One region of the Azonexus hydrophilus genome, then DNA from elsewhere that is predicted to be linked to it. Evidence: predicted binding sites of a transcription regulator. Region 1 holds the regulator's gene; each other region holds the start of a gene.

Region 1 (9,762 bases):
TTGGCGGCCAGGTCGAAGGCGGTCCAGTATTTGGGCCAGCCGGCCTCAAGGAAGGCCAGCAGCGGGACGCCCAGATCCTGCCAGCCGCTGAACGGGTGCAGGCTGCCGTAGACGATCAGCCCGCACCAGGCCAGTGCCAGGTAACGGGCGAGAACGAGGGGGCGCCGACCATGTTGGGACATGGTGGAATTCTAGGCCCTGCGCACGTTCGCGTCAGCTTGCCGTGGCGATGTCGCGGGCTGGGCGCAGGTAGGCGCCGATCAGCATGCCGATGGCGCTGGCGATCAGGCCGTAGAGTTGCGGCTCGATGTCGCCCTCGGGAACGAAGAGTTCGCAGAACAGCCAGGTGCCGATGCCGAAGGTGATTGCCAGCGCGGCGCCGAGGTTGTTGGCGCGGCGCCAGAACAGGCCGGCGACCAGCGGCACGAAGGCGCCGGACAGGGTGATCCGGTAGGCACTCTCGACCATGTGATGGATGGTGGCATTGGTCGACACCGCGTAGGCGGCAACCAGGCAGGTAAAGACGACGACTGCGCCGCGCGTGGCGAGCAGCAGCTGGCGGTCGCTCATGTCGCGGATGTAGCCGCGCAGGATGTTTTCCGAGAAGGTCACCGCCGGGGCCAGCAAGGTGCCCGAGGCGGTACTCATGATCACCGACAGCAAGGCGCCGAAGAAGATGATCTGCGCCGCCATCGGCATGTAATTGACGATCAGTTGCGGCAGGATCAGTTGCGAATCCTCGGCCATGAAACGCTCGACCATGGCCGGGTCGATGATCGTTGCCGAATAGGCCAGGAACAGCGGCACGGCGGCGAAGAAGAAGTAGGACAGGCCGCCGATGGTGGTGCCCCAGACGGCAACCCACTCGTTCTTCGAGGCGTTGACGCGCTGGAACACGTCCTGTTGCGGGATCGAGCCCAGTGCCATGGTCAGCAGCGCGGCAATCCACGACAGGATGTCGATCAGGTCGGCGGTCGGCAGGAAGTTGAGTTTGCCCTCGCTGCTGGCCTTGTCGAGCACCACCGTGAAACCGCCGGCCATGTCACCGGCCAGCCAGGTGACGTAGATCAGGCCGAGGACGATGACGATCATCTGGACGAAGGTGGTCATCGCCACCGACCACATGCCGCCGAACAGGGTGTAGACGAGGACGATGCCGGCACCGATGAGGATGCCGTGGTTGACGGCGATGGCGCCGTCGGAGAGGACGTTGAAGACCAGGCCGAGCGCGGCCATCTGGGCGCCGACCCAGCCCAGATAGGAAATGATGATGGCGGTGGATAGTGCGACTTCGGTGTGGCGGTTGTAGCGGACCCGGAAGAAGTCGCCCAGTGTCAGCAGGTTGAGGCGATACAGCGGGCGGGCGAAGACCAGACCGAATAGCACCAGGCAGACCGAGGCGCCGAGCGGGTCGGAGATCAGCCCGCGAAAGCCCTCGTCAATGAAGGTGGCGGAAATGCCGAGTACCGTTTCGGCGCCGAACCAGGTGGCGAAAACCATGGCCAGGACGATGGGAAACGGCAGATTGCGGCCGGCGACGATGTAGTCACGGGCGCTATGAACCCGGGTCGCGGCGTACAGGCCGATGCCGATGGAAATGACGAGATAGATGACGACGAACCAGATCAGCATGGCGTGGGGTCGACGATGGCAAGGGGTTGAAAACGCGAGGGATTATAAGGTTATTGCGGCGTCGGCGAAGGGAAAAAACGGTGCCGGACTGACAAATTTCACCGGCTTGCCGCTTTGCGGATGGACGAAGGCAATTTCTGCCGCATGCAACAACAGGCGCGGCGCCCGTTCGGCGGCAGCGCCGGCGTAGAGTTCGTCGCCCAGGATGGGGTGGCCGAGCGCGGCAAGATGGACGCGCAACTGGTGCGAACGGCCGGTCACCGGTTCAAGTTCGACCCGCGTCAGCTGTTCGGCCGGGCAGCGTTCGATGACGCGGAAGCGGGTCAGCGAAGGCTTGCCCAGTTCATGGCTGACCATCTGCCGGGGGCGGTTCGGCCAGTCGCAGATCAGCGGCAGGTCGATCTCGCCGGCATCCGCTTCGACCAAGCCAGCGACCGTGGCCAGGTAACGCTTGTCCACGGCGCGGTCGCGGAACAGTTTGTACATCGCCTTCTGCATCGCCTCGCCACGCGCCACGACGAGCAGTCCCGAGGTCGACATGTCGAGCCGGTGGGCGATCATCGCTTCCGGGAAGTCGCGCTGCAGGCGGCTGATCACGCAATCCTGCTTGTCCTCGCCGCGGCCGGGGACTGAGAGCAGCCCGGACGGCTTGTCCACGACCACCAGCCCGTCATCGACGTGGATGATCGTCAGCGGCTCGGCAGGCGGCAGATAGCGGCGCATTCAGCGACGGGCCGGCAGTGTGCACCGGGCATCGCGGTAAGGGCCGCGACTGTAGGCCCAGCCCTCGCCCGGCGGGGTCTGCATGCAGATGCGCGCACCGTCCGCCTTGCTCACCCACCAGTGCCAGGGCGCGGGTGCGGCCTGGGTCGCGGTGGTCAGCAGCAAGGCGCTGAAGACAAATAAGCGAAGTGATGGTTTTTTCATCGAATACTGTATAGTTGTACAGTGTTTGGTGAACCGGAATTCCGGCGGCTTGCGCAAGGGGCGAAGAATATACCGCGCCTGTCGTCATCTTCCCTAAAATCCGTTATTGCCATTGTCATTTCGGCAAAACGGCTTTCGATGTATCCATTGAGCAATTTTTGTTCCATCCATGGCCCTGTGCCATAATCCACACAACGTTTCGAGGTATGAACATGGACGACAACAAGGCAAAGGCGCTCGCCGCAGCGCTGCAACAGATCGAAAAGCAGTTCGGCAAGGGCTCCATCATGAAGATGGGCGATGCCGAAATCGACGAGGGCATCCAGGTCGTGTCGACCGGTTCGCTCGGCCTCGACATCGCACTCGGCGTCGGCGGCCTGCCGCGCGGCCGGGTGGTCGAAATCTACGGCCCGGAATCGTCGGGCAAGACCACGCTCTGTCTGCAGGTCGTTGCCGAAATGCAGAAGCTTGGCGGTACCGCTGCCTTCATCGATGCCGAACATGCGCTCGATCCGCAATACGCCCAGAAACTCGGTGTCAATGTCGGCGAACTGCTGATCTCGCAGCCCGATACCGGCGAACAGGCGCTGGAAATCGCCGACATGCTGGTCCGTTCCGGCTCGGTCGACATCATCGTCGTCGACTCCGTGGCCGCGCTCACCCCGCGTGCCGAAATCGAGGGCGAGATGGGCGATCAGATGGTCGGCCTGCACGCCCGTCTGATGTCGCAGGCGCTGCGCAAGCTGACCGCCAACATCAAGAAAACCAACACGCTGGTCATCTTCATCAACCAGATCCGGATGAAGATCGGCGTCATGTTCGGCTCGCCGGAAACCACCACCGGCGGCAACGCGCTCAAGTTCTACGCTTCGGTCCGTCTCGACATCCGCCGCATCGGCGGGATCAAGAAGGGCGACGAGGTGGTCGGTAGCGAAACCCGTGTCAAGGTGGTCAAGAACAAGGTTTCCCCGCCCTTCCGCGAAGCCATCTTCGACATCCTCTACGGCGAAGGGATTTCCCGCGAGGGCGAGATCGTCGAAATGGGCGTCGCCCACAAGCTGGTCGACAAATCCGGCGCCTGGTATTCGTACAAGGGCGAGAAGATCGGCCAGGGCAAAGACAATTCCCGCGAATTCCTCAAGTCGCACCCGGAAATCGCCCAGGAAATTGAAGCCGGCATCCGCGAAGCGGCGAGCACCACCGTGATCAAGCCGAGCAAGGCCGCCAATGGCTGATCTGCGGGTGCGTGCCTTGCAGTGTCTGACCCGGCGAGATCACAGCCGGGCCGAGCTGCATGCCAAACTCGCGGCGCATGCTGACAGTGAAGAAGCCCTGACGGCGGTGCTCGATGCCTTGCAGGCCGAGCACCTGCTGTCGGATACCCGTTATGCCAGCCAGCGCGTTTCGGCGCGTGCCAATCGCTACGGCAATGGCCGCCTGCGCCAGGAATTGCGGCACAAGGGCGTCAGCGATGGCGACATCGAAGCCGCCCTGCCCGAGGCCGGCGACGAGGGTGAACGTTGCCGGGCGATCTGGGCGAAAAAATTCGGGCAGCCCCCCCAATCTGCAGAAGAACGTGCCAAACAGATGCGTTTCCTGCAATATCGCGGCTTTTCTGCAGAAGCGATCCGCCAGACCCTGCGCGGAGCTAGAGAAGAATGAGCCAGCCAACCGCCACTCTGTCCGCGCACAACCTGAAAAAGCGTTACAAGGCGCGCACCGTCGTCGAGGACGTGTCCTTCTCGGTGCGCTCCGGCGAAGTGGTCGGTCTGCTCGGGCCGAACGGTGCCGGCAAGACCACCTGTTTCTACATGATCGTCGGCCTGGTGGCCGCCGATGGCGGCGAAGTCTATATCGACGACGAGCGCCTCACCCACCAGCCGATGCATACACGCGCCCGCACCGGTCTGTCCTACCTGCCGCAGGAAGCCTCGGTGTTCCGCAAGCTCAACGTCGAAGAAAACATCCTCGCCGTGCTCGAACTGCAGAAGTTGCCGGCCGAAGAGTGCAGCCAGCGGCTGGAAAGCCTGCTCAACGAACTGCACATCACCCATGTCCGCCACGTGAATGCAGCGGCACTGTCCGGTGGCGAGCGGCGGCGCGTTGAAATTGCCCGGGCGCTGGCGACCAATCCGCGCTTCATCCTGCTCGACGAGCCGTTTGCCGGGGTCGATCCGATCGCCGTGCTGGAAATCCAGAAAATCATCCGCTTCCTCAAGGAACGCGGCATCGGTGTCCTGATCACCGATCACAACGTGCGCGAGACGCTTGGCATCTGCGATCACGCGGTGATCATCAACGCCGGTCATGTACTTTCCTCTGGACGTCCGGAGGAAATTGTCGACAATGAGAGTGTACGCAAGGTTTACCTCGGCGAGCATTTCCGCCTCTGATCTCGCCAAACCAAGATTGCATCAATGAAACCGGCACTTCAGCTCAAGCTTTCGCAGCATCTGGCCCTGACGCCGCAATTACAGCAGTCGATCAAGCTGCTGCAGTTGTCGACCGTCGAGATGCAGCAGGAAATAGAACGCTACCTGCTGGAAAACCCGATGCTCGAGCGCGACGACGACGGACCGGGCGAGTCCTTCGCCGGTGCCCAGCAGTTCGATTCGCCCGACAAGCCGGTCAGCGAACCCGCACCGGCGAGCGAGTCGCGTGAGGATGCCCAGGGTGAGCCGCCGATGACGCCCGGTGACGTCGACGACGATCGCTGGTCCAGCGATGCCGGCACCTTCACCGGCGCCGGCCGCGACGAGGAAGACGACAACGATCCGCAGGACGCCCACGCTTCCAGCGTCAGCCTGCGCGAGCACCTCGGCTGGCAACTGGGGATGACCCAGTTGAGCGATCGCGATCGCAGTCTGGTCCGTTTCCTGATCGAAGCACTCAGCGACGACGGCTATCTCGCCACGCCGCTGGCAGAACTGCTGGAAACCCTGCCGCCCGAGTACGAGGTCGAGCTCGAGGAGCTCGAAATCGCCCTGCGCCATATCCAGAATTTCGATCCGACCGGGATCGGTGCCCGCGACCTGCGCGAATGTCTGCTGCTGCAACTGCAGGTCGAAGAGGATTGCGCCGAGCGCACGCTGGCCCTGACCATTGCCGACAAGCACCTGGAATTGCTGGCTGCCCGCGATTTCGTCAAGATCCGCCGCCTGACCGGCTGCGATGACGAAATCCTGCGCGGCGCGCACGAGCTGATCACCAGCCTCAATCCGCGGCCGGCCGCCGGTTACGCACAGGACGAAGCGCGCTACATCACGCCCGACGTGATCGTGAAGAAGCTCAAGGGTAAATGGACCGCCTACATCAACCCGGATGCTTACCCGCGCCTGCGCGTCAATCGCCTGTACGCCGACATCCTTGCCCGCCAGCGTCGCGGCAATGGCAACCTGAGCGGCCAGTTGCAGGAAGCCCGCTGGCTGATCAAGAACATCCAGCAGCGTTTCGATACCATCCACCGCGTCACCCAGGCCATCGTGGACCGCCAGCGCCAGTTCTTCGAACATGGCGAAGTGGCGATGCGGCCACTGGTGCTGCGCGAGATCGCCGACTTGCTCGGCCTGCACGAATCGACGATTTCCCGCGTTACCAGCCAGAAATACATGGCCACGCCGCGCGGCATCTTCGAACTGAAATACTTCTTCGGCAGCCATGTGTCCACCGATACTGGTGGTGCCTGTTCTGCCACGGCCATTCGTGCCCTGATCAAGCAATTGATTTCGGCGGAAGATGGCAAGAAGCCCTTGTCGGATAGTCAATTATCCGAAATACTAGGCCAGCAGGGAATTGTCGTTGCCCGACGCACGGTTGCCAAATACCGTGAATCGCTCAACATCCCACCGGTCAATTTACGCAAGACCCTGTAGAGAGAGGAGAAAAAATGAATCTGCAAATCAGCGGTCACCATATCGAAGTCACCCCGGCACTGCGCGAATACGTCGAGAACAAGCTCGATCCCGTGCTCCGTCATTTCGACAAGGTTACCGGCGCCAGCGTCGTGCTTTCCGTTGAAAAGCTGAAGCAGAAGGCCGAAGTCACCGTTCACGTTCCGGGCAAGGACATGCATGTCGAGGAAGCCGGGGACGATCTCTACGCCGCCATCGACGCCATGTTCGACAAGCTCGATCGCCAGGTCCAGAAGTACAAGCAGAAGCTGCAGGACCACCATCGTGGCGAAAAGCCGTCGATGCACATCGACGACTAAGCCTGACCGACCGCACCCCTCGGGGTGCGGTTTCTTTGCTGCAAAGTTCCCATGAACCCTCTAGACAACATTCTGACTGCCGACCAGGTCCTGCTTGACCTGGATGCGAGCAGCAAGAAACGTGTTTTCGAACAGGCCGGCATGCTGTTCGAAAGCCGGCTCGACATGTCGCGTTCGTTGATTTTCGACAGCCTGTTCGCACGCGAAAAACTCGGCTCCACGGGCCTTGGCCAGGGTGTAGCCATTCCCCACGGCCGGATCAAGGGCCTCCAGCAGGCCGCCGGCGCGCTGATCCGTCTGGCGACGCCGATCCCCTTCGATTCCCCGGACGGCCGTCCGGTCACCCTGCTGTTCGTGTTGCTGGTACCGGAACAGGCGACCGAAGAGCATCTGCAGATCCTGTCCGAACTGGCCCAGCGCTTTTCCGACCGCGCCTTCCGCGAAGCCTTGCAGGCCGCCCCGGACGCCGAAGCGGTGCTGGCACTGTTCAAGAAGTCCTGACCGGCGCCGTGCGGCACATCAGCCTGGAGCAGTTGTACCAGGACAACCGCGAAAAGCTGTTGTTCAACTGGCTGGCCGGTCAGCGCAACGACCGGCGCATCGAGCTCAAGGCCGCCAGCAATTACGGCGCCGACGTCGTCGGCCACATCAACATCATCCACCCGGAACGCCTGCAGGTCATGGGGCAGGCCGAGTACGACTGGGCCATGCGCATCGGCGAGCGGCGTTTCGGCCAGATGTTCATCGACTTGTTGTCGGCCCGCACGCCGGCGATGATCGTCGCCGACGGCCTGAAGCCCCCCGAATTCATCGTCGATGCCTGCAAGGCCGCCGACGTGCCGCTGATCCTGTCGCCCAAGCACTGTTCGGCGGTCATCGATCACCTGCGCATCTACCTGTCGGCGCGCCTGGCCGACACCATCAGCCTGCACGGCGTGTTCATGGACGTGCTCGGCATGGGCGTGCTGATTACCGGCGATTCCGGGGTTGGCAAATCCGAACTGGCGCTGGAGCTGATCTCGCGCGGCCATGGCCTGGTCGCCGATGATGTGGTCGAGATGGCCCGGATCGCGCCGACCACCATCGAAGGCCGCTGCCCAGGCATGTTGCGCGATTTCCTCGAAGTCCGCGGCCTCGGCCTGCTCAATATCCGCACCATCTTCGGCGAGACCGCCTCGCGCCGAAAGATGAAATTGAAGCTGATCGTGCACCTGCAGCGCACGATTGCCATGGAAGACGCGCCGCGTCTGCCGCTCGACGCACAAAGCCAGGATGTGCTCGGCGTGCCGATCCGCAAGGTGGTGATTCCGGTGGCTGCCGGGCGCAACCTGGCGGTGTTGATGGAAGCCGCGGTACGCAACACCATCCTGCAATATCGTGGCATCGACAGCATGCAGGACTTCGTCGAGCGGCAGAGCCGCATGATGAACGACGACGACGTCTGAGCCGCGTTAGCGGCGAGTCGCTCAGAGGTGTTCGAATTCGACCCGGTCAGCTGCCGGATCGTTGAGCGAACTGCCAAAACACACGACACCGCTGCCTTCGAGCAGGATTTCATGTTTGCGCAGCGTGATCTCCTGGCGCCCCTGCATGCTCAGGAAACTGCCGTTGGTGCTGGTGTCGATCAGGTAATAACCATCGCGGCGCCGTTCGATGCGAGCGTGCATGCGTGACACCTTGCGGTTCTGGATCAACATGGCACAGGATGGATCGCGTCCCAGACTGAGGACCGGGGTGCTGTCGTCGATCAGGTAGGCCTTGCCCCGGTAGCGCAGGCACAGGCGCTCGGCCAGCTTGTGGCTGAGTGGGCCGAACATCGAGTGCTGCGGCGCCGGCGCGCCATTCTGTGCGGGCCAGTGAATCTGGAACACCGGAACGACGGCATCCTGTTCGAACAGATTGTCGATGTCCGGGCGCGGGTTGGCCTGAACGACGGCGCTGGCCGGCAGGGTCTGAACGACCGGCCCGCTGCACAGGATCTGGTCGGTGGTGGCCAGCGCCGCCATGCGCATGATGCTGGTCAGCTTGCCGGCCGATGGCGCCTCGGCGCCGTCGCTATCGTTCAGGGCGATGCGGATGCCCAGCTTGTGACCAGAGATTGGCGGCAGGTCGGCGACCCGTTGGTGCATGTCGATGGCCGACTGACAGGCCGATTCGGCACTCGGGAAAATGGCCAGGATTTCGTCGCCGGCGGTTTGCAGGAGTTTGCCCTGATAGCCCTCGACCGAGCGGCTCATGCGCTTGATGCAGCGGTCAATGGCCCGATCCGCCTCTTGCGCGTTCAAACGCTGGTGAAGCGAAGCACTGCCGGAAATGTCGGCAACCATGATGACAGGAATCGGGTGCTGCGCGTTCATGGGCAAGATCGGATGTTGGACGGCTGATTATATGACGAAGTCCGCCGGTTGACAGCGGGCCGTCATGCAGCAGGATTGATCGGTATGCTGCCGCTGATGGGCATTTCCTCGCTGTCGAACGCGATATCGCCCTGTTCGACCGGGGTGTCCAGCGTCAGATTGCGGAAATCGAACAGATTGTTGTCGCCCAGGTGGGACGGTACGACGTTCTGGATCGCGGTGAACACGGCCTCGGTACGCCCGGGGTAGCGCTTGTCCCAGTCGTGCATCATTTCCTTGATCTTCTGCCGCTGCAGGTTCTCCTGCGAACCGCACAGATTGCAGGGAATGATCGGGAATTCCATGCCGCGGGCGAACTTGGCGATATCGGCCTCCGAGCAGTAGGCCAGCGGCCGGATCACCACATGCGCCTTGTCGTCGGTGACCAGCTTGGGCGGCATGGCCTTCATCTTGCCGCCGAACAGCATGTTCAGGAACAGCGTATGCACCATGTCGTCGCGGTGGTGGCCAAGGGCGATCTTGTTGGCGCCAAGTTCCTTGGCGGTACGGTAGATGATCCCCCGGCGCAGGCGCGAGCACAGCGAACAGGTGGTCTTGCCCTCGGGAATCTTGTCCTTGACGATCGAATAGGTGTCG
Region 2 (9,762 bases), 1.6 Mb from region 1:
CACGATCCGCGACGTCGTGCTCGGCAATTACCCGATCGGCTGGACCCAGCATCCCGAGTACGTTTATCTGGTCATCCTTGCCGGTCTGGCGACGACGCTGATCGCCCGCTTCATGCACCACATGAAGCGCGTCTTCCTGATGCTCGATGCGCTCGGCCTGGTCGCCTTCTCGCTGATCGGCTGCAACGTCGCGCTGCAACTCGATTACCCGCCGGTGGTTGTGATCATGGCCGGCATGCTCACCGGGATTTCCGGCGGCGTGCTGCGCGACGTGCTGTGCAACCAGGTGCCGGTGGTCTTCTGCCGCGAGCTTTACGCCAGCGTCTCGCTGTTCGTCTGCGTACTCTTCCTGGTCTTGCGCGGGCTTGACTGGGACAGCGACTTGATCACCCTGGTCTGCTTCGGCGCTGGTTTCGCCTTCCGCATGCTGGCGCTGCGTTTCGCCTGGAAGCTGCCGACCTTTTCCTACCAGCAGCGCTGGGACTGAAACACAGGCTGGGCTAAAATGACTGTATGAAAATACAGTTGTTTGCCAAAGGCCCGCATTGACCGTCCCGTCCGCGCTCCCCGACTACGCCGAGCTGCACTGCCTGTCCAACTTCAGCTTCCTGCGCGGTGCCTCGCACCCGGAGGAGCTGGCGGCGCAGGCGGTGGCGCAGGGCTATGCGGCGCTGGCGCTGACCGACGAGTGCTCCCTGGCCGGCGTCGTGCGCGTGCATCAGGCGTTCCGGGCGCAGGGTGGGGCGACGCGCCTCGTCATTGGCAGCGAGATGACCACGGTCGACGGCCTGAAACTGGTCTTTCTGGCGCAGAACCGGGAGGGTTACGGCAACCTCTCGGCATTGATCACGCTCGCCCGGCGGCGGGCGGAGAAGGGTGCCTACACGCTGCAGCGCCATGACCTGAACGCCATCTCGCCGAACGGCGCCTTGCCCGATTGCCTGGTGCTGTGGGTGCCCGAGGCAACGCCGTCGGTCGCCGATGGGCGCTGGCTGGCCGAACGCTTTCCCGGTCGTTGCTGGATCGCCGTCGAATTGCACGCCGGCCCGGACGATGCGGCCAAACTCGCGGAACTGCAGGCGCTCGGCGCCGCCTGCGGCCTGCCGCTGGTGGCGGCGGGCGATGTGCACATGCATGTCCGGGCGCGGCGACCGGTGCAGGATGTGCTGACCGCGCTGCGCCTGAAAACTTCGGTGTTCGACGCGGGGCATGCGCTGTTTCCGAATGGCGAGCGGCATTTGCGTTCGCGCTTGCGGCTGGCGCGGCTCTATCCGCCCGAACTGCTGGCCGAAACGCTGCGCATCGCGGCCTTGTGCACGTTTTCGCTGGACGAGTTGCGCTACGAATACCCGGAAGAAATCGTCCCCGCCGGCCACACGCCGACCTCGTGGTTGCGCCACGAAACCGAAGCCGGGCTGCGCCGGCGCTACCCGGCGGGCGTGCCGGGCGCGGTGCGCGAGCGCATCGAGCACGAATTGCGGCTGATCGCCGAGTTGCAGTACGAAGCCTATTTCCTGACCGTCTACGACATCGTCTGCTTCGCCCGCAGCGTCGACATCCTCTGCCAGGGGCGCGGCTCGGCGGCGAATTCGACGGTCTGTTTCGCACTCGGCGTCACCGAGGTCGACCCGGCGCGCTCGGCGATGCTGTTCGAGCGCTTCGTCTCCAAGGAGCGCGGCGAACCGCCCGACATCGACGTCGATTTCGAGCACGAGCGGCGCGACGAGGTCATCGCCTACATCTACGGAAAATACGGCCGCGAGCGCACGGCGCTGGCCGCCGCCGTCATCACCTACCGGACCAAGGGCGCGTTGCGCGACGCCGGTCGCGCGCTCGGCTTCGACATCGCCCGCATCGACGCGCTGACCGCATCGCTCGCCTGGTGGGACAAGCGCGAACAGATGCCGGAACGCTTCGCCGAGCAGGGGCTGGACCCGGCGTCGCCGCGCGTCGCCAAGTGGCTGTGGCTGGCCGAGCAACTGCGCGGCTTTCCCCGCCACCTGACCCAGCATGTCGGCGGCTTCGTCATGTCGCGCGGGCCGCTGGCGCGGCTGGTGCCGGTCGAGAACACGGCAATGGCCGAGCGCACGGTGATCCAGTGGGACAAGGATGACCTCGACGCGGTCGGCCTGATGAAGGTCGATGTGCTGGCGCTCGGCATGCTGTCGGCGCTGCGCCGGATGCTGGCGATGATCGGGCCGCTGGCATTGAACGAAATCCCCGAAGGCGACAAGGCGACCTACGACATGCTGTGCCGCGCCGACAGCATGGGCGTCTTCCAGGTCGAATCGCGGGCGCAGATGAGCATGCTGCCGCGCCTCAGGCCGCGCAACTACTACGATCTGGTGATCGAGGTTTCGCTGGTGCGCCCCGGGCCGATCCAGGGCGACATGGTCCATCCCTACCTGAAGCGGCGCCAGGGCAAGGAGGATATCGAGCGCATCACGCCGGCGATCGACGCAGTGCTGGCGCGCACCTGCGGCGTGCCGATATTCCAGGAGCAGGTGATGCAACTGGCCATCGTCGCCGCCGGCTTCACGCCCGGCGAGGCCGACGAGTTGCGGCGGGCGATGGCGGCCTGGCGCCGTAAAGGTAATCTCGCCCGCTATCAGGACAAGCTGCGCGCCGGCATGGCGCGCAACGGCGTGCCGGCCGCCTTCATCGAGCGCATCGTCGCCCAGATCCAGGGCTTCGGCGAATACGGCTTTCCCGAATCGCACGCCGCCAGCTTCGCGCTGCTGGTCTATGCCTCGGCCTGGGTCAAGCGCCACCACCCGGCGGCCTTCCTCTGCGGCTTGCTCAACAGCCAGCCGATGGGTTTCTATTCGCCGTCGATGTTGATCCAGGACGCCCGCCGCCATGGTGTCAGCGTGCTGCCCGCCGATGTCACGGCCAGCGACTGGGACAGCCGGATCGACGAGCGCGGCGCGGTGCGCCTCGGCCTGCGCGAGATCAAGGGACTGAGCCGGGAAGCGGCCGTGCGGATCGCCGACGCGCGGCGGCGGGCGCCGTTTGCCGATGTCGCCGACCTCGCGGCGCGCTGCGCCCTGGGCAAGCGCGATCTGGATCAGCTCGCTGCTGCCGACGCCTTGCGCGGTCTCGCCGGTCATCGCCGCCAGGCGGCCTGGGCGGTCGCCGACAGCGGCCGGCGGGCGATCCAGGGCGATCTTTTCGCCGGCTTGCCGGCGCCAGAAACGGCGGTCGAGCTGGCGGCGCCGACGCTGGCTGACAACCTGGTCGCCGATTACCGCCAGCTCGGCCACAGCCTGCGCACGCACCCGCTGACCCTGCTGCGCGAACATCTCGCAGCGCGGCGCTTCCTCAGTGCCGGCGAACTGGCGCAACGCGGCGACCGCGCGCTGGTCCGCGTCGCCGGCATCGTCACCGGCCGCCAGCGGCCGGGCACGGCGACCGGGATCGTCTTCGTCACGCTGGAGGACGAAACCGGCTGGACCAACGTCGTCGTCAAGCCGGGGCTGGTGGAAAAACAGCGGCGCGAATTGCTCGGGGCACCATTGCTCGGGGTTTACGGTCAACTTCAATGTGCCGATGGCGTGGTGCATCTGGTCGCCCAGCGCCTGGTCGACCTGTCCGCCTGGCTGGGGCGACTGGAAACCCGCAGCCGGGATTTTCATTGATCTGGCTGACACCATGTCGGCAACTTCTGGCATGTGCGGCGAAAATTGCGTTAAGCTCAAGGCTGCGCAGGACACAACCGAATCATCGCGGGAGTCGTCATGATGCTTGAGTCTCTTGGAAATCCGCTTGCCGGCATGGCCTGGCCACTGGCTTTGCTGCTGGCCTGGCTGGCTGGTGAAGCGATCAGCCGCTGGCTGTCGTTGCCGCGCGTCTGCGGTTATGCGCTGGCCGGTTTCGTGCTGGCCAGCGGTCAGCTTGGCCTGTTGCCCCAGCCGGCCGGAACGCCGGTGGCGCTGCTGGCTGATTTCGCCATTGCGCTGGTGCTGTTCGAACTCGGCCAGCGCATCAACCTGAACTGGCTGCGGCATAACCGCTGGCTGGCCGTGACCAGCCTGGTCGAGGCCTTCGGCACCTTTATCGTCGTGCTGCTGGTGGCCCGGGGCTTCGGCCTGGCACCGCTGCCGGCCCTGTTGCTGGCAGCGCTGGCGATGTCTTCGTCGCCGGTGGCGGCGCTGCGGGTGGCCAACGAACTGCACTGTTCCGGTCAGGTTACCGAACGCATGCTGCATTTGTCGGCGTTCAACTGTGTTTTCGCGGTGCTGGTCTTCAAGGCGATTGCCGGTTACTGGGTGCTGACCAGCGCCGGCGGCCTGCTTCCTGCCTTGTGGAGCAGCCTGGCCGTGATCGGCGTGTCGGCGGGGATCGGCGCGATGTTCGGCGTCGCCGTGCCGACCCTGCTGCGTTGGCAGCGGCGCGGTGGTGGCGATGCGACGGTGATCTTCGCCATCGCCACGCTGCTGCTGGTGTCCCTGACGCACGCCCTGCAGTTCTCGGCCCTATTGGCGGCACTGGTCTTCGGCCTGGTCGTACGTTACCGGCGCATCGTCTTTTCCGGCGCGGATCGTGGTTTCGGCACGCTGGGCAGCCTGCTGACCATCCTGCTGTTCGTCTTTGCTTCGGCGACCTTGTCCTGGTCGCAGGTGGCCCAGGGGGCCGGGCTGGCGCTGGCGGTCCTGGTGGTGCGCACGCTGTGCAAGGTCGGCGCCTGCGTGGCCTTTGCCGGTCTGTCAGGCATCGGCTGGCGCAAGGGGGCGCTGACCGGGCTGGCGCTGACGCCGATGTCGGTGTTTGCCATCCTGCTGCTCGAACAGACGCGCCATCTCGGTATCGATGTATTCGCCCAGGTGGCCGGTCTGGGTCTGCTGGTGCTGGCGCTCGAACTGCTTGGGCCGGTGGCGACGCAGCGGGCGTTGATCCTGGCCGGCGAGGCCGGGCGCGAGGAGGGCGGCTGAGATGACGCTGGAAGCATTCAAGGCGGGCGAAGCGCTGACCATGGGCGTCGAGCTGGAGCTGCAACTGGTCGATCTGACCGATTTCGACCTGACCGCGGCGGCGGCCGACATGCTTTTCCTGCTCGGCAAGCAGCCTTTCCCGGGCGATGTGAAGCCGGAAATCACCGAGAGCATGATCGAGATTTCGACCGACGTGCACACCGATTACGGCGCCTTGCTCGGCCAGCTCGGGCAGATGCGGAACGCCCTGGTCGAGGCCGGCGACCGCCTCAACGTCGGCGTCTGCGGCGGTGGCACGCATCCCTTCCAGCGTTGGTCGGAGCAGCGCATTTTCGACAAGCCGCGCTTTCAGGAGTTATCGGCGCTGTACGGCTACCTGGCCAAACAGTTCACGGTTTTCGGTCAGCACGTGCACATCGGTTGCGCCAGTGCCGACGAGGGGCTCTACCTCCTGCACGCGCTCAATCGCTACCTGCCACATTTCATCGCGCTGTCGGCGTCGTCGCCTTTCCTGCAGGGGGTCGATACGCTGTTCGATTCGGCGCGGCTGAACTCGGTGTTTGCCTTCCCGCTGTCCGGGCGGGCGCCTTTCCTGCTGCGCTGGGAGGACTTTGCCCAGGACTATTTCGGCAAGATGGAAAGCACCGGCGTGGTCAAGAGCATGAAGGACTTCTACTGGGACATCCGGCCCAAGCCCGAATACGGGACCATCGAACTGCGCGTCTGCGACACCCCGCTCAGCGTCGAGCGGGCGGCGGCCCTGGCCGCCTACCTGCAGGCCCTGTGCCGGATGCTGCGCGAGCAGGGCGAGCAGGGCGAGCCGGTCAGCGAAGACGACTATCTGGTCTACAACTACAACCGTTTCCAGGCCTGCCGTTTCGGCCTCGACGCGACGCTGGTGCATCCGCGCCGGCATGAGACGCTGCCCCTGCGCGACGATGTGCTGGCAACCCTGAACCAACTGGCGCCGCACGCTGCCGTTCTGGGCAGCACCGGTGCGCTCGATGTGCTGCGCCAGGTGGTTGCTACCGGCAACCATGCCGGCGACTTGCGCCGCTGGTATGGCGAATCGGGCGGGCTGCGCGGCATGGTCGATGCCGCGGTACGCACTTTCCGGGGAGATGAATCATGAGTTTTCGCCGTCGTCCCATCCATGTTGGGCTCTCTGCAAGGATTCATCATCCTGTGCCGGATAGCCAAGGGATACATACGCGGACCTTGCAGGTGCTGGAGCAGTCGATTGCCCAGTGGGTGCAGTCGCGCGACGTGCTGGTACTGATGGTGCCGTCGGTCCTGCAGGACGGCATCCTGATGCGCAGCAACATCCGCCTGCGCGATTACGCCGAGTATCTCGACGGCCTGATCCTGCAGGGCGGTGCCGACGTCAGCCCGCTGGCCTACGGCGAAACGCCACTGCAACCGGCGTGGGCCGGTGATCCGGTGCGCGATGCCTATGAACTGGAGTTGCTGCACGAGTTCATGGAGGCAGGCAAGCCGGTGCTCGGCATCTGTCGCGGCATGCAGCTGATCAACGTCGCGCTCGGCGGTTCCCTGTACCAGGATCTGCCGACTCAGTGCCCGACGGCGATTGCCCACGAGCATGAGGATTACGACCGCCATGTGCATAGCGTGCGTTTTTCCGCCGACGGTCAGTTTGCGCGCTGGTTCGGCGGTGAAGCGGGGGGTGCGGTGGTGTCGATCCACCACCAGGCGGTGCACCGTCTGGGGAACGAGGTGATTGTCGAGGCTGAGGCCGACGACGGCATCATCGAAGCGATCCGCTGGAAGGGGCGTAGTTTCGTCTGCGGCGTTCAGTGGCACCCGGAATTCCACCACCACGGTGACGGCGGTTTGCTCGACTGCGCGCCCGTGCTCGACGCTTTCCTGGCGGCAGCACGGCATTAAAACTGTGTCGAAACTGTCAAGCGTGGCGGAGTGTGACTGTCATTTATGGCATGAAGTGCGCTGCGAGATGCCATCCTTCCTGCGACCGGGTTTCCCCCGATAGTCCGGCGAGCCGCTGGCAACGGCCGTTTCTGGCGAATGTCATGAAGTGCTGTCTTAACACCATCGACCGGGCATGGTTATTGCGCCAGCATGTCCGCTTAACCAGCACTTTCAAACAATTCGAGGGAGAACAGCAATGGCGTGGAATCTGCTTTTTACATCCGATATCGGCTTGCTTAGCCTGTTTACGATCTTGTTCATCCTGGTGATGGCCGTCTATATCGGCTATTACGCAGTGAAGCAGATCAACAAGGAGGCCGGCGCTTCGCGGACGCAATCGCACCCCGGCGCGCATTGATTACCACTGCCTGAAACACGATTCGCCGGCCTAGTGCCGGCGAATTGCTTTGGTACTCAGGAAATCAGCCATTCGGGCAGGGCGGTTGGCGTGAATTCCGCCGCACCGGCATCACTTTCTGGCTGGCCGGCATGCTGGCGCAGCGGTACAACGCCGGCCCAGACGGGGATGTCGAGGTCGGTAGCATCGTCCTCGACGCCCCAGTTGCGGATCTTGGCCGCAGCTTCGTTCAGCGCCAGGCGCAGGACGGCCGTACCCGCCAGTTCCGCATCGCTCGGTGGCCGCACCAGCGCCGCGCGCCCCGGGCTGACGTGTTCGACGAAAGCGGTGAGGGCGGTCTTCTTCTCGTCTGGCGCGTTGACCGCGACAAATCGCCCGTAAATCACTACCGAGCGGAAATTCATCGAGTGGTGGAAGGCCGAGCGCGCCATGACCAATCCATCGACGTGGGCGATACAGACCGAGCAGTCGCTGTCGAGCAGGGTTTGCGTCAGGCGCGAGTTGTTGGCGCCGTGGATGTACAGCGCGTCACCGACCCGCCAGCAGGCCGTCGGCAAACAATGGACGCTATCGCCCTGGTTGAAGGCAATCTGGCAGATCAGGGCGGTATCGATGATGGCGGCGATGGTGGCCGGATCGTAATGACCGCGTTGCGGCTTGCGACGAACCCGGGTGCGCAGGCTGGGGGCTGTGTGTTGCATGAGGTCTCCTGGAAAGTTCGGCCAGTATGCGCGCCATGTGGCACCATTCATGGAACCACGGTAGTCTGATTTCATGGAGCCAGATGGCCCTCGAACTTGTCCTTGCCGAACTTCGTTTGCCGCTTGCGGGCGAAGCGCGTCAGCAACGTCTCTATCGCGTGCTCAAGCAGGCGATTCTCGACGCGCGCCTGCACGCCGGCCTGCGCTTGCCGGCCAGTCGCCAACTGGCGCTCGATTGCGGCATGTCCCGCAACGGCGTGCTCTACGCCTATCAGCAACTGGTCGCCGAAGGTTTTCTCGAGGCCGATCGTGGCGGCACTCGGGTCGCCGCCTTGCCGCAGCGCAAGACGGTGACAGCCAGCGTGGCGCGGGCCGGTGTCCTGTCGCGGCGGGCCGGCAGCCTGATCGCCATGCAGGCGGGTGACGCCACCTTGCCCTTCGCGCCGGGCGTGCCCGATCTCAACGCCTTTCCGTGGCCGGTCTGGGCGCGTCTGCTGCAGACGGCCTGGCGCGAGGTCGGGGCGCGCCATCTGGCGTATGCCGCCGCCGGCGGTGAGCCGGCGCTGCGCCGGGCGGTCGCCGATTTCCTGGCGGCCCGGCGCGGCGTGGCCTGTGCGCCGGAGCAGGTGTTCATCGTCCCGGGCGGCAACGTCGCGCTCGACGCTTGCGCCCGTCTGCTGGCCGACCCCGGGGACATTGCCTGGCTTGAAGATCCGGCTTACCAGGTGGCACGAAATGCCATGCTGGCCGCTGGCTTGCGTACCGTGCCGGTTGCCGTTGACGACGACGGCATGGCCGCGGACGAGACCTTGTGGCGGACGCAGCCGCCTCGCCTGATCTTCCTGACGCCGTCCCACCAGTACCCCGGCGGCAGCGTGCTCAGCCTGGAACGGCGGCTGGCCTTGCTCAACCGCCTCGAGGCAGGCAGCAACTGGCTGATCGAGGACGATTACGACAGCGAATTCAACCACGCCCGTCCCGATGCGCGACCGTTGCCGGCAATCCAGGGGCTGCACCCGGACGCGCCGGTGGTCTATCTCGGCACCTTCAGCAAGCTGCTCTATCCGGGGCTGCGCATCGCCTACCTGGTGGTGCCGCGCTGGGCGGTCGACAGCTTCGGTCAGGCCTTGTCCGATCTTTACCGGGGCGGGCAGGCGGTCGAACAGCGTGCGCTGGCCCGTTTTCTCGACAGCGGCAGGCTGACCCGCCATCTGCGCGCGATGGCGCCGATCTATCGCGAACGCCAGCAGGTGCTGCGCACGGCGCTGGCCAGACATTTTCCGGAGGCACGCATCGCCGGCGGCAACGCCGGCCTGCACCTGACGCTGCATTTGCCCGCCGCCCCACCGGATACCGCAATCGTCGCCGCCGCAGCCGGGCAGGGCGTCAGCGCCCGGGCGCTCAGTCGTTACTTCGCCGGGGCCAGTGCCGCCAACGGCCTGGTCCTCGGTTACGGCATGGCCGATGCGGCGATGATTCCAGAACTGGTCCGGCGGCTGGCGTTGGCGAGGGCGCAGGCGGCCGTCGAAGATGTTGCAGGAAATAGCTGACAAATTCAGTCGAGTATTCTAGAATTCACCCCCTTTCAATAGGGAGATAGCACCCCATGTTCCGGCACTTGCGTGAGGATATCCGCGCGGTCTTCGACCGCGACCCGGCGGCTCGCTCGTTCTGGGAGGTGCTGACCTGTTATCCCGGCATTCATGCGCTGATCCTGCATCGGGTGGCCCACTGGCTGTGGGGGCATCGGCTGCGCTGGCTGGCGCGGTTTACCGCGCATCTGTCGCGTTTCCTGACCGGGATCGAGATTCATCCCGGGGCGACC
Region 3 (9,762 bases), 1.4 Mb from region 1:
GGAGCGCAAGACCGGCGCGCGCGGCCTGCGCTCGATCATGGAACACGCCCTGCTCGACGTGATGTACGAACTCCCGGGCATGGAGAATGTCGAAAAGGTCGTGATCGACGAGAACATGATTACCGGCGATACCCCGCCGTTGCTGATCTACGCCGACCAGCCCAAGGTCTCCGGCTCGAACTGAGCCGGGGGTTCTTGAAATCCGGTTTTTCGCCCCCAGCTAGGGGGCACATACCTATTTCAAAGGCAGACTGATGTCGAACCCCAACACGCTCCCGGAAACCCTCGAATTGCCGCTGCTGCCGCTGCGCGATGTGGTGGTGTTTCCGCACATGGTCATTCCTCTCTTCGTCGGCCGCCCCAAGTCGATCAAGGCCCTCGAAATGGCCATGGAGACCAGCAAGCAGATCATGCTGGTGGCCCAGAAGTCGGCTGCCAAGGACGAGCCGGAAGCCGATGATCTGTACCGCATCGGCTGCATGGCCAACATCCTGCAGATGCTCAAGCTGCCCGACGGCACCGTCAAGGTGCTGGTCGAAGGCACGCAACGCGCCCGCATCGAGGCCATCGACGTGCAGTCGGCGGTGTTCATGGCAACCGCCGCCCCGCTGGCCCAGACCGGTGCCGAGGATCACGAGATCGAGGCGATGCGCCGCGCCGTGGTCGCCCAGTTCGACCAGTTCGTCAAACTGAACAAGAAGATTCCGCCGGAAGTGCTGTCGTCGATCACCGGCATCGAGGACGCCGGCCGCCTGGCCGACACCATCGCCGCCCACCTGCCGCTCAAGATCGAGCAGAAGCAGGAAGTGCTGGAGATGGACAACGTCCGCGAACGCATCGAGCGCCTGCTCTCGCAGCTGGAAGCGGAAATCGACATCCTGCAGGTGGAAAAGCGCATCCGTGGCCGCGTCAAGCGCCAGATGGAGAAGAGCCAGCGCGAGTATTACCTGAACGAACAGGTCAAGGCGATCCAAAAGGAACTTGGCGAAGGTGAAGAAGGCGCCGACCTGGAAGAGCTGGACAAGAAGATTGCCGCTGCCGGCATGAGCAAGGAAGGTCTGGCTAAGGCGCAGGGCGAGCTGAAGAAGCTGCGCCTGATGTCGCCGATGTCGGCCGAGGCCACCGTCGTGCGCAATTTCATCGAAACGCTGATCGGCCTGCCGTGGCGCAAGAAGACGCGCATCAGCAAGGATCTGCGCGCCGCCGAGAAGATTCTCGACAGCGACCATTTCGGCCTGGAGAAGGTCAAGGAACGCATCGTCGAGTATCTTGCCGTGCAACAGCGCGTGGACAAGGTCAAGGCGCCGATCCTGTGCCTGGTCGGCCCCCCGGGTGTCGGCAAGACCTCGCTCGGCCAGTCGATCGCCAAGGCGACCAACCGCAAGTTCGTGCGCATGGCGCTCGGCGGCGTCCGTGACGAAGCCGAAATCCGCGGCCACCGCCGTACCTACATCGGCTCGATGCCGGGCAAAATCCTGACCAGCCTGACCAAGGTCGGCGTGCGCAATCCGCTGTTCCTGCTCGACGAAGTCGACAAGCTCGGCCAGGATTTCCGTGGCGATCCGTCGTCAGCGCTGCTCGAAGTGCTCGATCCGGAACAGAACAACACCTTCCAGGATCATTACGTCGAGGTCGATTTCGATCTTTCCGACGTGATGTTCGTGGCCACCGCGAACACGCTGAACATCCCTGCCCCGCTGCTCGACCGGATGGAAGTCATCCGCCTGTCCGGCTATACCGAGGACGAGAAGGTCAACATCGCGATGCGCTACCTGCTGCCGAAGCAGATGAAGAACAACGGCGTCAAGAAGACCGAACTGGTCGTCGCCGAGAGCGCGATTCGCGACATCGTCCGCTACTACACCCGGGAAGCCGGCGTGCGGGCGCTGGAGCGCGAAATCTCGAAGATCTGCCGCAAGGTCGTCAAGACGCTGGTGCTCAAGGCCCGCGAAAGCAAGATGACGGTCAATTCGCGCAACCTCGACAAGTACCTGGGCGTGCGCCGCTACAGCTTCGGCATGGCGGAAAAGGAAAACCAGGTCGGCCAGGTCACCGGTCTGGCGTGGACCGAGGTCGGCGGCGAGCTGCTGACCATCGAATGCGCCAACATGCCGGGCAAGGGCAACATCGTGCGTACCGGCTCGCTGGGCGACGTGATGAAGGAATCGGTCGAAGCCGCCCGCTCGGTCGTGCGTGCCCGTGCCCGCCGCCTGGGGATCAAGGACGAAGTCTTCGAGAAGACCGACATCCACATCCACGTTCCTGAGGGCGCTACGCCCAAGGACGGCCCGTCGGCAGGTATCGCCATGACCACCGCCCTGGTTTCGTCCTACACGGGCATTCCTGTGCGTTGCGACGTGTGCATGACCGGCGAGATCACCCTGCGCGGTGAGGTGCTGGCCATCGGCGGTCTCAAGGAGAAGCTGCTGGCTGCCGTGCGCGGCGGTCTGAAGACGGCGCTGATCCCGGAAGAGAACGTCAAGGATCTGACCGAAATGCCGGAAAATCTCAAGAATCGCATCGAGATCGTGCCGGTGAAATGGATCGATCAGGTCCTCGAACGGGCCCTGGAAAGCGTCCCGGAGCCCCTGCCGGAGCTTGCCCCGAGCGCGCCTGAACTGGCAACGCAAAACGAGGAATCGGTGAAAAACACGCTGCTTACCCATTGATTTCAAAGGCGCGGATGCTGTTGTCTTGCCAACGGCATCCGCAAGCAGCCTGGAGAGCCGCCGAAATCGGCTCAAAATCCGCTTGACACAAGGATTTCGGGGGCGCTATAAATCGCCCCTCACCAGATTTTTCACCACTCCAAACCTATCTCAGGGGACTTACATGAACAAGACTGAACTGATCGATCAGATCGCCACCTCGGCTGACATTTCCAAGGCTGCTGCCGGCCGCGCGCTGGACGCTGCTGTTGAAGCCATCAAGGGTGCCCTCAAGGCTGGCGACAGCGTTAACCTGATCGGTTTCGGCACCTTCTACGTCGGCGAGCGCGCTGCCCGCACCGGTCGCAACCCGCGCACCGGCAAGACCCTGGAAATCAAGGCTGCCAAGTCTCCGAAATTCCGCGCCGGCAAGGGCCTCAAGGACGCCGTTAACTGATATAATGCCGCTCCTTCTGCGCTGGCCGCAGATGGGTGCTTAGCTCAGTTGGTAGAGCGTCGCCCTTACAAGGCGAATGTCGGCGGTTCGACCCCGTCAGCACCCACCAAATTCCAAAACCCCGCTCCGGCGGGGTTTTTTATTTCCCCTATTTTCCCGAAACCCCTTGCAATCTCTGGCAAGGCCCGTATAATGCGCGGCTCTGACAGCGCGCCCGTAGCTCAGTTGGATAGAGTATCTGGCTACGAACCAGAGGGTCGGGCGTTCGAATCGCTCCGGGCGCGCCATTCAGAAACCGGAACTTCCTTTTGGGATTTTCCTTGCTTGTACAGACAGCGCGCCCGTAGCTCAGTTGGATAGAGTATCTGGCTACGAACCAGAGGGTCGGGCGTTCGAATCGCTCCGGGCGCGCCAGTCGATCTCAGGCAGAAGAAAGCACCTTGCGGTGCTTTTTTTTCGTCCGCAAATTCTGCTCCCCTGCCCTAGCCTTCTTCCGCCGCCCTGAACATGGCCGGTGCCAGATCGTATTTCTGCAGCAGCCGGTAGAACTCGGTACGGTTGCGTTCGGCGATCCGCGCGGCGTCGGCGACGTTGCCCTGGGTCAGCTTGAGCAGGCGGACCAGGTAGTCGCGTTCGAAGCGTTGCTTGGCTTCGTTGTAGCTCAGGGCATCCATGGCCGGGGCGCGCAGCGCGCGCTGGACCAGCGAGGCCGGAATCAGCGGCGTCGAGGTCAGGGCGCAGCATTGTTCGACGACGTTGAAGAGTTGCCGGACGTTGCCCGGCCAGCCGGCGGTGGCCAGGGCTTCCAGCGCATCCGGAGCAAAGCCGCTGATCGGCTTGCCGTACTTGGCGCCGAGCTGACGCAGGAAGTGGGCAGCAAGCAGCGGGATGTCTTCACGACGCGCGTCCAGCCTGGGCAGGGTCAGCGAGACGACGTCGAGCCGGTAATAGAGGTCTTCACGGAACTGCCCCTGGGCCATGGCGGCCTCCAGGTCGCGATGGGTGGCCGACAGCAGGCGGATATCCACGGCTTCCGAACGGGTGGCGCCCAGCGGGCGGACGGCACGTTCCTGCAGCACGCGCAGCAGCTTGACCTGGAGCGACAGCGGCATGTCGCCGATTTCATCGAGAAAGAGTGTGCCGCCGTTGGCGGCCTGGATCAGGCCGTTGCGGGCGGCAGCGGCACCGGTGAAGGCGCCGCGAACGTGGCCGAACAGTTCGGATTCGAGCAGTTGTTCGGGAATGGCCCCGCAATTGATGGCGATGAAGGGGCCGCCGGCACGCTGGCTGGCCCGGTGAATGGCGCGCGCCAGCACTTCCTTGCCGGTGCCGCTTTCACCGCGAATCAGGATGCTGGCGTCGGACAGGGCGAGCATGCGGGCGTCGGCCAGCAGCTCGGCCATGCAGGTGCTGCGATGGATCACGCCTTCGCACCAGCTGGCGTCGGCCTGCTCGCCGCCCGGCCGGTCGTCGCCGGCCGAGATGAGCAGCGCCTGATCGATGCGGGCCATCAGGGTCTGGCTGTCGAAGGGTTTGGTCAGGTAGCCGAAAACGCCGCGCGAGGTGGCGGCAACGGCGTCGGGAATGGTGCCGTGGGCGGTGAGCAGGATCACCGGCAGGCTGGGCCGGGTGTGATGCAGTTCCTCGAACAGCGACATGCCGTCACGTCCAGGCAGGCGGATGTCGCTGATGACCAGACGTGGGGTGTCGACGGCGATACAGGCCAGCCCCTGTTCGGCCGAAACCGCCTGGGTGACGCGAAAGCCCCGGGCCTGCAGGCGCATGGTCAGCAGACGGCGGATGTCTTCGTCGTCATCGATGATCAGGATGTGGGCGACGTTGGCGTTCAGGGCTTTCATGGGCGCACTCCCGGCCGGGCTGCACTGGGCAGGCTGCGTTCGATTTCGGCGAGGCGGTCGATCTTTTCCTGCAGTTCCTGGACCTTGCGCTGACTGTCCTTGAGTTGCGCGCCCTGGCGCTCGATCTGGCTTTCCAGGCGCTGCCGTTCGGCCAGATGCTCGGCGAGCAGCCGGGCCAGCGGATGCAGCGCCTGGGCGGCCTCGTCGTTCGCCTTGAGCAGGTGGTCGAGCACCGCCTGCGCCTTGGCCAGATCGCCGTTGCCGGTTTTGCTCTGGGCCAGCAGCAGGGCCAGCCGGATCTGGGCATCTGCATTGCCCGGCTGGGCGGCAAGCTGGCCCCGGGTGCGGGCCAGTTCGAGGCTATCGAGCCCGGCCAAGGTGCGCTGGAAGGCCAGCGCGCCTTGCGCCCCGCCGGCTGGCGGCGTGACGGCACAGGCGCCGAGCAGCAGGCTGATCAGCGATAGAAAGCACAATTGCCTAACGGGCATGGTTCAACTCCACTCGGAAATGGGCGCCGGTTTCGCCCGGCAGGAGATCGACGCGCCCGCCCATGGCGCCGACCAGCTCGCGCACAATCGACAGACCGACACCGCTGCCCTGACGCGGGACGGGCGCCTGACGTCGGCCCTGGACGAAGGGTTCGAAAATTCGCCGGAGATCTTCGGGGGCAATACCGGGGCCTTGGTCGATACAGTCGATCTGCCAGCCCGTGGGTGTCGATACGGCGCACAGGCGGATCGTTGCCCCGTCCGGGCTGAAGTCGATGGCATTGGCCAGCAGGTTGTCGAGGATTACCGCCAGCTTGCCGGCATCCAGCCTGGCCATGCCCTCCCCGGCCTCAACAACGATGCGCACTTGCCGCGCCTGGGCGGCAAGTGCGTGACGCCCGGCAGCGTCGGCCAGCAATTGACCGGGACTGACCTGGGCGACATCCAGCTGGCGCGCTTCGTAGGCAGCGGCGTTGAGCATCAGCAGGCTTTCGATCTGGCGTTGCAGGCTGCCGACCTTGTGGTCGAGGATATCGACCACTTCACGCTGGGTCGCCGACAAGGGCCCGGGAACCTCTTCGGCGAGCAGCGCGACGCCTTCCTTGAGGGCAGCCAGCGGGGTCTTCAGTTCGTGCGATACGTGGCGCAGCTTGCGTTCGCGGTCGGCCTCCAGTTCAGCCAGACGCTGGCGCAGGTCGTCGAGCTTCTGGCCAAGCCGGCGCAGGTCGGCCGGTCCTTCGACGACGACTTGTTCCCTGAAGTCCTTGCCGCCGAGCCGGCCTATCGCTGTTTCCAGCTGACGGACCGGGCGGATCAGCCACCAGGTCATCAGCAGCGCGGCAATCAGCGCGCCTCCCAGCGCCAACAATAGTCGCTGCTGCAGTTGCCCGCGCTGGCGCTCCAGTTCGTCGAGCAGACGCGCATTGCTGGCTTCGATCCAGCGCTGGCTGCGGCGGCGGATGTCCTCGTTCAAGGCGCCCAGCTCGGCCAGCAAGGGCTGTAACTCCTCGGCGGATTGCCCCTGTGCCAATCCGTCATGCAGTTGCCCGGCAAGCTGGCGCCAGGCCATCGCCGATTCGCTCAGTTCAGGCAGATCGATCTGCCCGAGTAGCGCCAGCGATTGCGCATGATGCTCGTCAAAACGTTCGCGCAAGACCGGATCGCCGAGCACCAGATACTGGCGGGCGCTGCGCTCCATGTCGACGGTACGCTCGGCCAGCGCCTGGACGACGGCGGTCAGCTTGAGCGCGTGCTGGTTGCTCTCCCGACTCTGGCCGACCAAGCCCTCCAGCAGCCACCAGCCATGGGCGGCGACACCGCCGAGCAAGCTAACGATCAACAGGACACCGGCCAGCATGCCGTGGCGAAATGACAGGGACACCGAGACTCCAGAGTCAATGACAATGAAATTAATCAAACGCAATAACAACGACAAATCATCTGCTTAAGCGATCTGTCGCCAACGAACGACATTCTACGCCGGCTTGCCAGGCGGGTCTGCGCGGCCCGGCCAAATAAGTGTCGGGTATTGGCGACAGAAGTCGCTGAAATACGCACCGAGCCATTCTCAGTTCATTGTTTATTAATGTCTTTTCATTTGTGGCACGCATATCGCTATGTCTTGCCGGCGTCAATCTCGACCCTGCCTATAGGAGAATCCATGTTCATGAAAACCAGCCCGCCGATCACTCGTGCGGAGCAGAACCCGCAGCGAACCACCCGCCCCGTTCTCGGCAACGGCACCCCACCCCAGAGCATCAACGCAGTCCAGGCAGCAACCCCCACAGCGCCACCGCAGAGTGGCCAGGAAGTATCTCCGTCGAACGCAGTACAAAACGATAAAACCACCGAGAAGGACAGCGGTGCCCGATTGATCGTCGGCCCGGATGTCAAACTCAAGGGCGCCGAAATCCTGGATTGCGACATGCTGGTTGTCGAGGGCCGGGTCGAGGCAACGATGGACAGCCGCGTCATCCGCATTGCGGACAAGGGCGCGTTTTCCGGCAAGGTGAGCATCGATGTGGCCGAGATTCACGGCAGCTTCGACGGCGAACTGACCGCCCGTTCGCAATTGATCATCCACGCCACCGGGCGGGTCAGCGGCAAGATCCGTTACGGCAAGCTGGTGATCGCCGAAGGTGGCGAACTGTGCGGCGACATCAACGCCCTGGCAGCAGAAAAGAACCACCCTCCCATCCTGAGCGCTTTGTCCGCCTGAGCGCAAAGGCTGGTCATTTTAGGGGAAGCCCCGTAGACTGCGGGCCTTCCCCGTTTTTTTTGTCACAGGCGAGACCATGGCTCAATACGTAATGTCGATGCTGCGCGTCAGCAAGATCGTTCCTCCCAAACGGCAGATCATCAAGGACATTTCCCTTTCCTTCTTCCCCGGCGCCAAGATCGGCCTGCTCGGCCTGAACGGCGCGGGCAAATCGACCGTGCTCAAGATCATGGCCGGTGTGGACAAGGAATACGACGGCGAGGTCCAGCACCTGGCCGGCGTGTCGATTGGCTACCTGCCGCAGGAACCGCAACTCGACGCCGACAAGACCGTGCGCGAGGAAGTCGAATCGGCGCTCGGCGAAGTCATGCAGGCACAGGCCAAGCTCGACGAGGTCTATGCCGCCTACGCCGACCCGGAAGCCGACTTCGACAAGCTGGCCGAAGAACAGGCCCGCCTGGAAGCGATCATCGCCACCGCCGGCTCGGATACCGAACACCAGATGGAAATCGCCGCCGACGCGCTGCGTCTGCCGCCCTGGGACGCCAGGATCGGCGTCCTGTCCGGCGGTGAAAAGCGCCGCGTGGCGCTGGCCAAGCTGCTGCTCTCGAAGCCCGACATGCTGCTGCTCGACGAGCCGACCAACCACCTCGACGCCGAATCGGTCGAATGGCTGGAGCAGTTCCTGGTGCGTTTCCCGGGCACCGTGGTCGCCGTCACCCACGACCGCTACTTCCTCGACAACGCCGCCGAGTGGATTCTCGAACTCGACCGCGGCCACGGCATTCCGTGGAAGGGCAATTACTCGTCCTGGCTGGAGCAGAAGGAAGCCCGCCTGGAAACCGAAAACAAGCAGGTCGACGCCCACATGAAGGCGATGAAGCAGGAACTGGAATGGGTGCGCAGCAATCCGAAGGCGCGCCAGGCCAAGTCCAAGGCCCGTCTGGCCCGCTTCGAGGAAATGTCCAGCCACGAGTACCAGAAGCGCAACGAGACCCAGGAAATTTTCATTCCGGTCGGCGAGCGCCTGGGCGATCAGGTCATCGAATTCAACAACGTCAGCAAGTGCTTCGGCGACAAGTTGCTGATGGACAACGTCAGCTTCACCATCCCGCCCGGCGCCATCGTCGGCATCATCGGCCCGAACGGTGCCGGTAAATCGACGCTGTTCAAGATGATCACCGGTCAGCAACAGCCGGATTCGGGCGAAGTGAAGATCGGTCAGACGGTCAAGCTGGCCTACGTCGACCAGTCGCGCGACTGCCTCGACGGTTCGAAGACGGTGTTCGACGAACTGGCCCAGGGCAGCGACATCCTGCAGATCGGCAAGTTCGAAATGCCCAGCCGCGCCTACATCGGCCGCTTCAACTTCAAGGGCGGCGATCAGGGCAAGCTGGTCGGCAACCTGTCCGGCGGCGAGCGCGGTCGTCTGCACCTAGCCAAGACGCTGATGTCCGGCGGCAACGTCCTGCTGCTCGACGAACCGTCCAACGACCTCGACGTGGAAACCCTGCGCGCGCTGGAAGACGCCCTGCTCGAATTCCCCGGCTGCGCCATGGTCATCTCCCACGACCGCTGGTTCCTCGACCGGATTTGTACCCACATCCTGGCCGCCGAAGGCGATTCGCAATGGACCTTCTTCCCGGGCAACTACCAGGAATACGAAGAGGACAAGCGCCGCCGTCTGGGCGAAGAAGGCGCCAAGCCCAAGCGTATCCGCTACAAGCCGATCACGCGCTAAGCGCAATCTGCAAAACAGAACGGGCGCCATTTCGGCGCCCGTCTTTCATTTTCCTGCCCCGCTTTTCGCGGAACAGCGAAACTCAGTGCTTGAGGCTGGCGGAGAAAACCGCCTTGCTTCTTTCAGATAACTGGAATTCAGCGAAGGCCCGTTCGATCTCGGCGCTGTTGCTGCCGGCGGACTGGTCTTCGAAACAGATGCCGATGCTCTTGCCGTTGGCGGCCAGCGTCTGGAAAGCATAACGCCAGCGCTGCGCTTCGGCCAATCGCTCGCGCAACTGGGCTTCATTGGAAATCGAGATACCTGCCTTTTTCAGGGAATCCAGAAATTGCTCGAAGGATTCGTTGCTCA

The links. The regulator sigma-54, encoded in region 1, starts transcription at its own class of promoters, with help from an activator protein. The targets are predictions, from matches to a motif close to TGGCACGCTTNCTGCTNA.
Region 2: AADV58_RS10610 (DUF3149 domain-containing protein) is a predicted target of sigma-54. The motif match lies at 6,905-6,922, and genes of this name have one in related genera.
Region 3: AADV58_RS11620 (bactofilin family protein) is a predicted target of sigma-54. The motif match lies at 7,053-7,070, and genes of this name have one in related genera.

Annotation. Positions count from the first base shown of each region.
Region 1 is NZ_CP151406.1:408,076-417,837, forward strand. Features, by position in the region: gene AADV58_RS01920 (VanZ family protein) at 1-182, opposite strand, end outside; gene AADV58_RS01925 (sodium:solute symporter family protein) at 214-1,632, opposite strand; gene AADV58_RS01930 (pseudouridine synthase) at 1,675-2,355, opposite strand; gene AADV58_RS01935 (hypothetical protein) at 2,356-2,559, opposite strand; gene recA (recombinase RecA) at 2,772-3,794, shown strand; gene recX (recombination regulator RecX) at 3,787-4,221, shown strand; gene lptB (LPS export ABC transporter ATP-binding protein) at 4,218-4,952, shown strand; gene AADV58_RS01955 (RNA polymerase factor sigma-54) at 4,977-6,431, shown strand; gene hpf (ribosome hibernation-promoting factor, HPF/YfiA family) at 6,446-6,769, shown strand; gene ptsN (PTS IIA-like nitrogen regulatory protein PtsN) at 6,821-7,270, shown strand; gene hprK (HPr(Ser) kinase/phosphatase) at 7,279-8,214, shown strand; gene AADV58_RS01975 (adenylate/guanylate cyclase domain-containing protein) at 8,236-9,126, opposite strand; gene ttcA (tRNA 2-thiocytidine(32) synthetase TtcA) at 9,189-9,762, opposite strand, start outside.
Region 2 is NZ_CP151406.1:2,191,410-2,201,171, reverse strand. Features, by position in the region: gene AADV58_RS10635 (trimeric intracellular cation channel family protein) at 1-487, shown strand, start outside; gene AADV58_RS10630 (error-prone DNA polymerase) at 546-3,638, shown strand; gene AADV58_RS10625 (cation:proton antiporter) at 3,738-4,931, shown strand; gene AADV58_RS10620 (YbdK family carboxylate-amine ligase) at 4,933-6,063, shown strand; gene AADV58_RS10615 (type 1 glutamine amidotransferase) at 6,060-6,836, shown strand; gene AADV58_RS10610 (DUF3149 domain-containing protein) at 7,075-7,236, shown strand; gene AADV58_RS10605 (pyridoxamine 5'-phosphate oxidase family protein) at 7,293-7,937, opposite strand; gene AADV58_RS10600 (PLP-dependent aminotransferase family protein) at 8,021-9,487, shown strand; gene cysE (serine O-acetyltransferase) at 9,544-9,762, shown strand, end outside.
Region 3 is NZ_CP151406.1:2,400,750-2,410,511, forward strand. Features, by position in the region: gene clpX (ATP-dependent Clp protease ATP-binding subunit ClpX) at 1-184, shown strand, start outside; gene lon (endopeptidase La) at 255-2,669, shown strand; gene AADV58_RS11585 (HU family DNA-binding protein) at 2,833-3,105, shown strand; tRNA gene AADV58_RS11590 (tRNA-Val) at 3,139-3,214, shown strand; tRNA gene AADV58_RS11595 (tRNA-Arg) at 3,316-3,392, shown strand; tRNA gene AADV58_RS11600 (tRNA-Arg) at 3,443-3,519, shown strand; gene AADV58_RS11605 (sigma 54-interacting transcriptional regulator) at 3,588-4,964, opposite strand; gene AADV58_RS11610 (permease) at 4,961-5,452, opposite strand; gene AADV58_RS11615 (HAMP domain-containing sensor histidine kinase) at 5,442-6,833, opposite strand; gene AADV58_RS11620 (bactofilin family protein) at 7,113-7,670, shown strand; gene ettA (energy-dependent translational throttle protein EttA) at 7,747-9,411, shown strand; gene AADV58_RS11630 (hypothetical protein) at 9,494-9,762, opposite strand, start outside.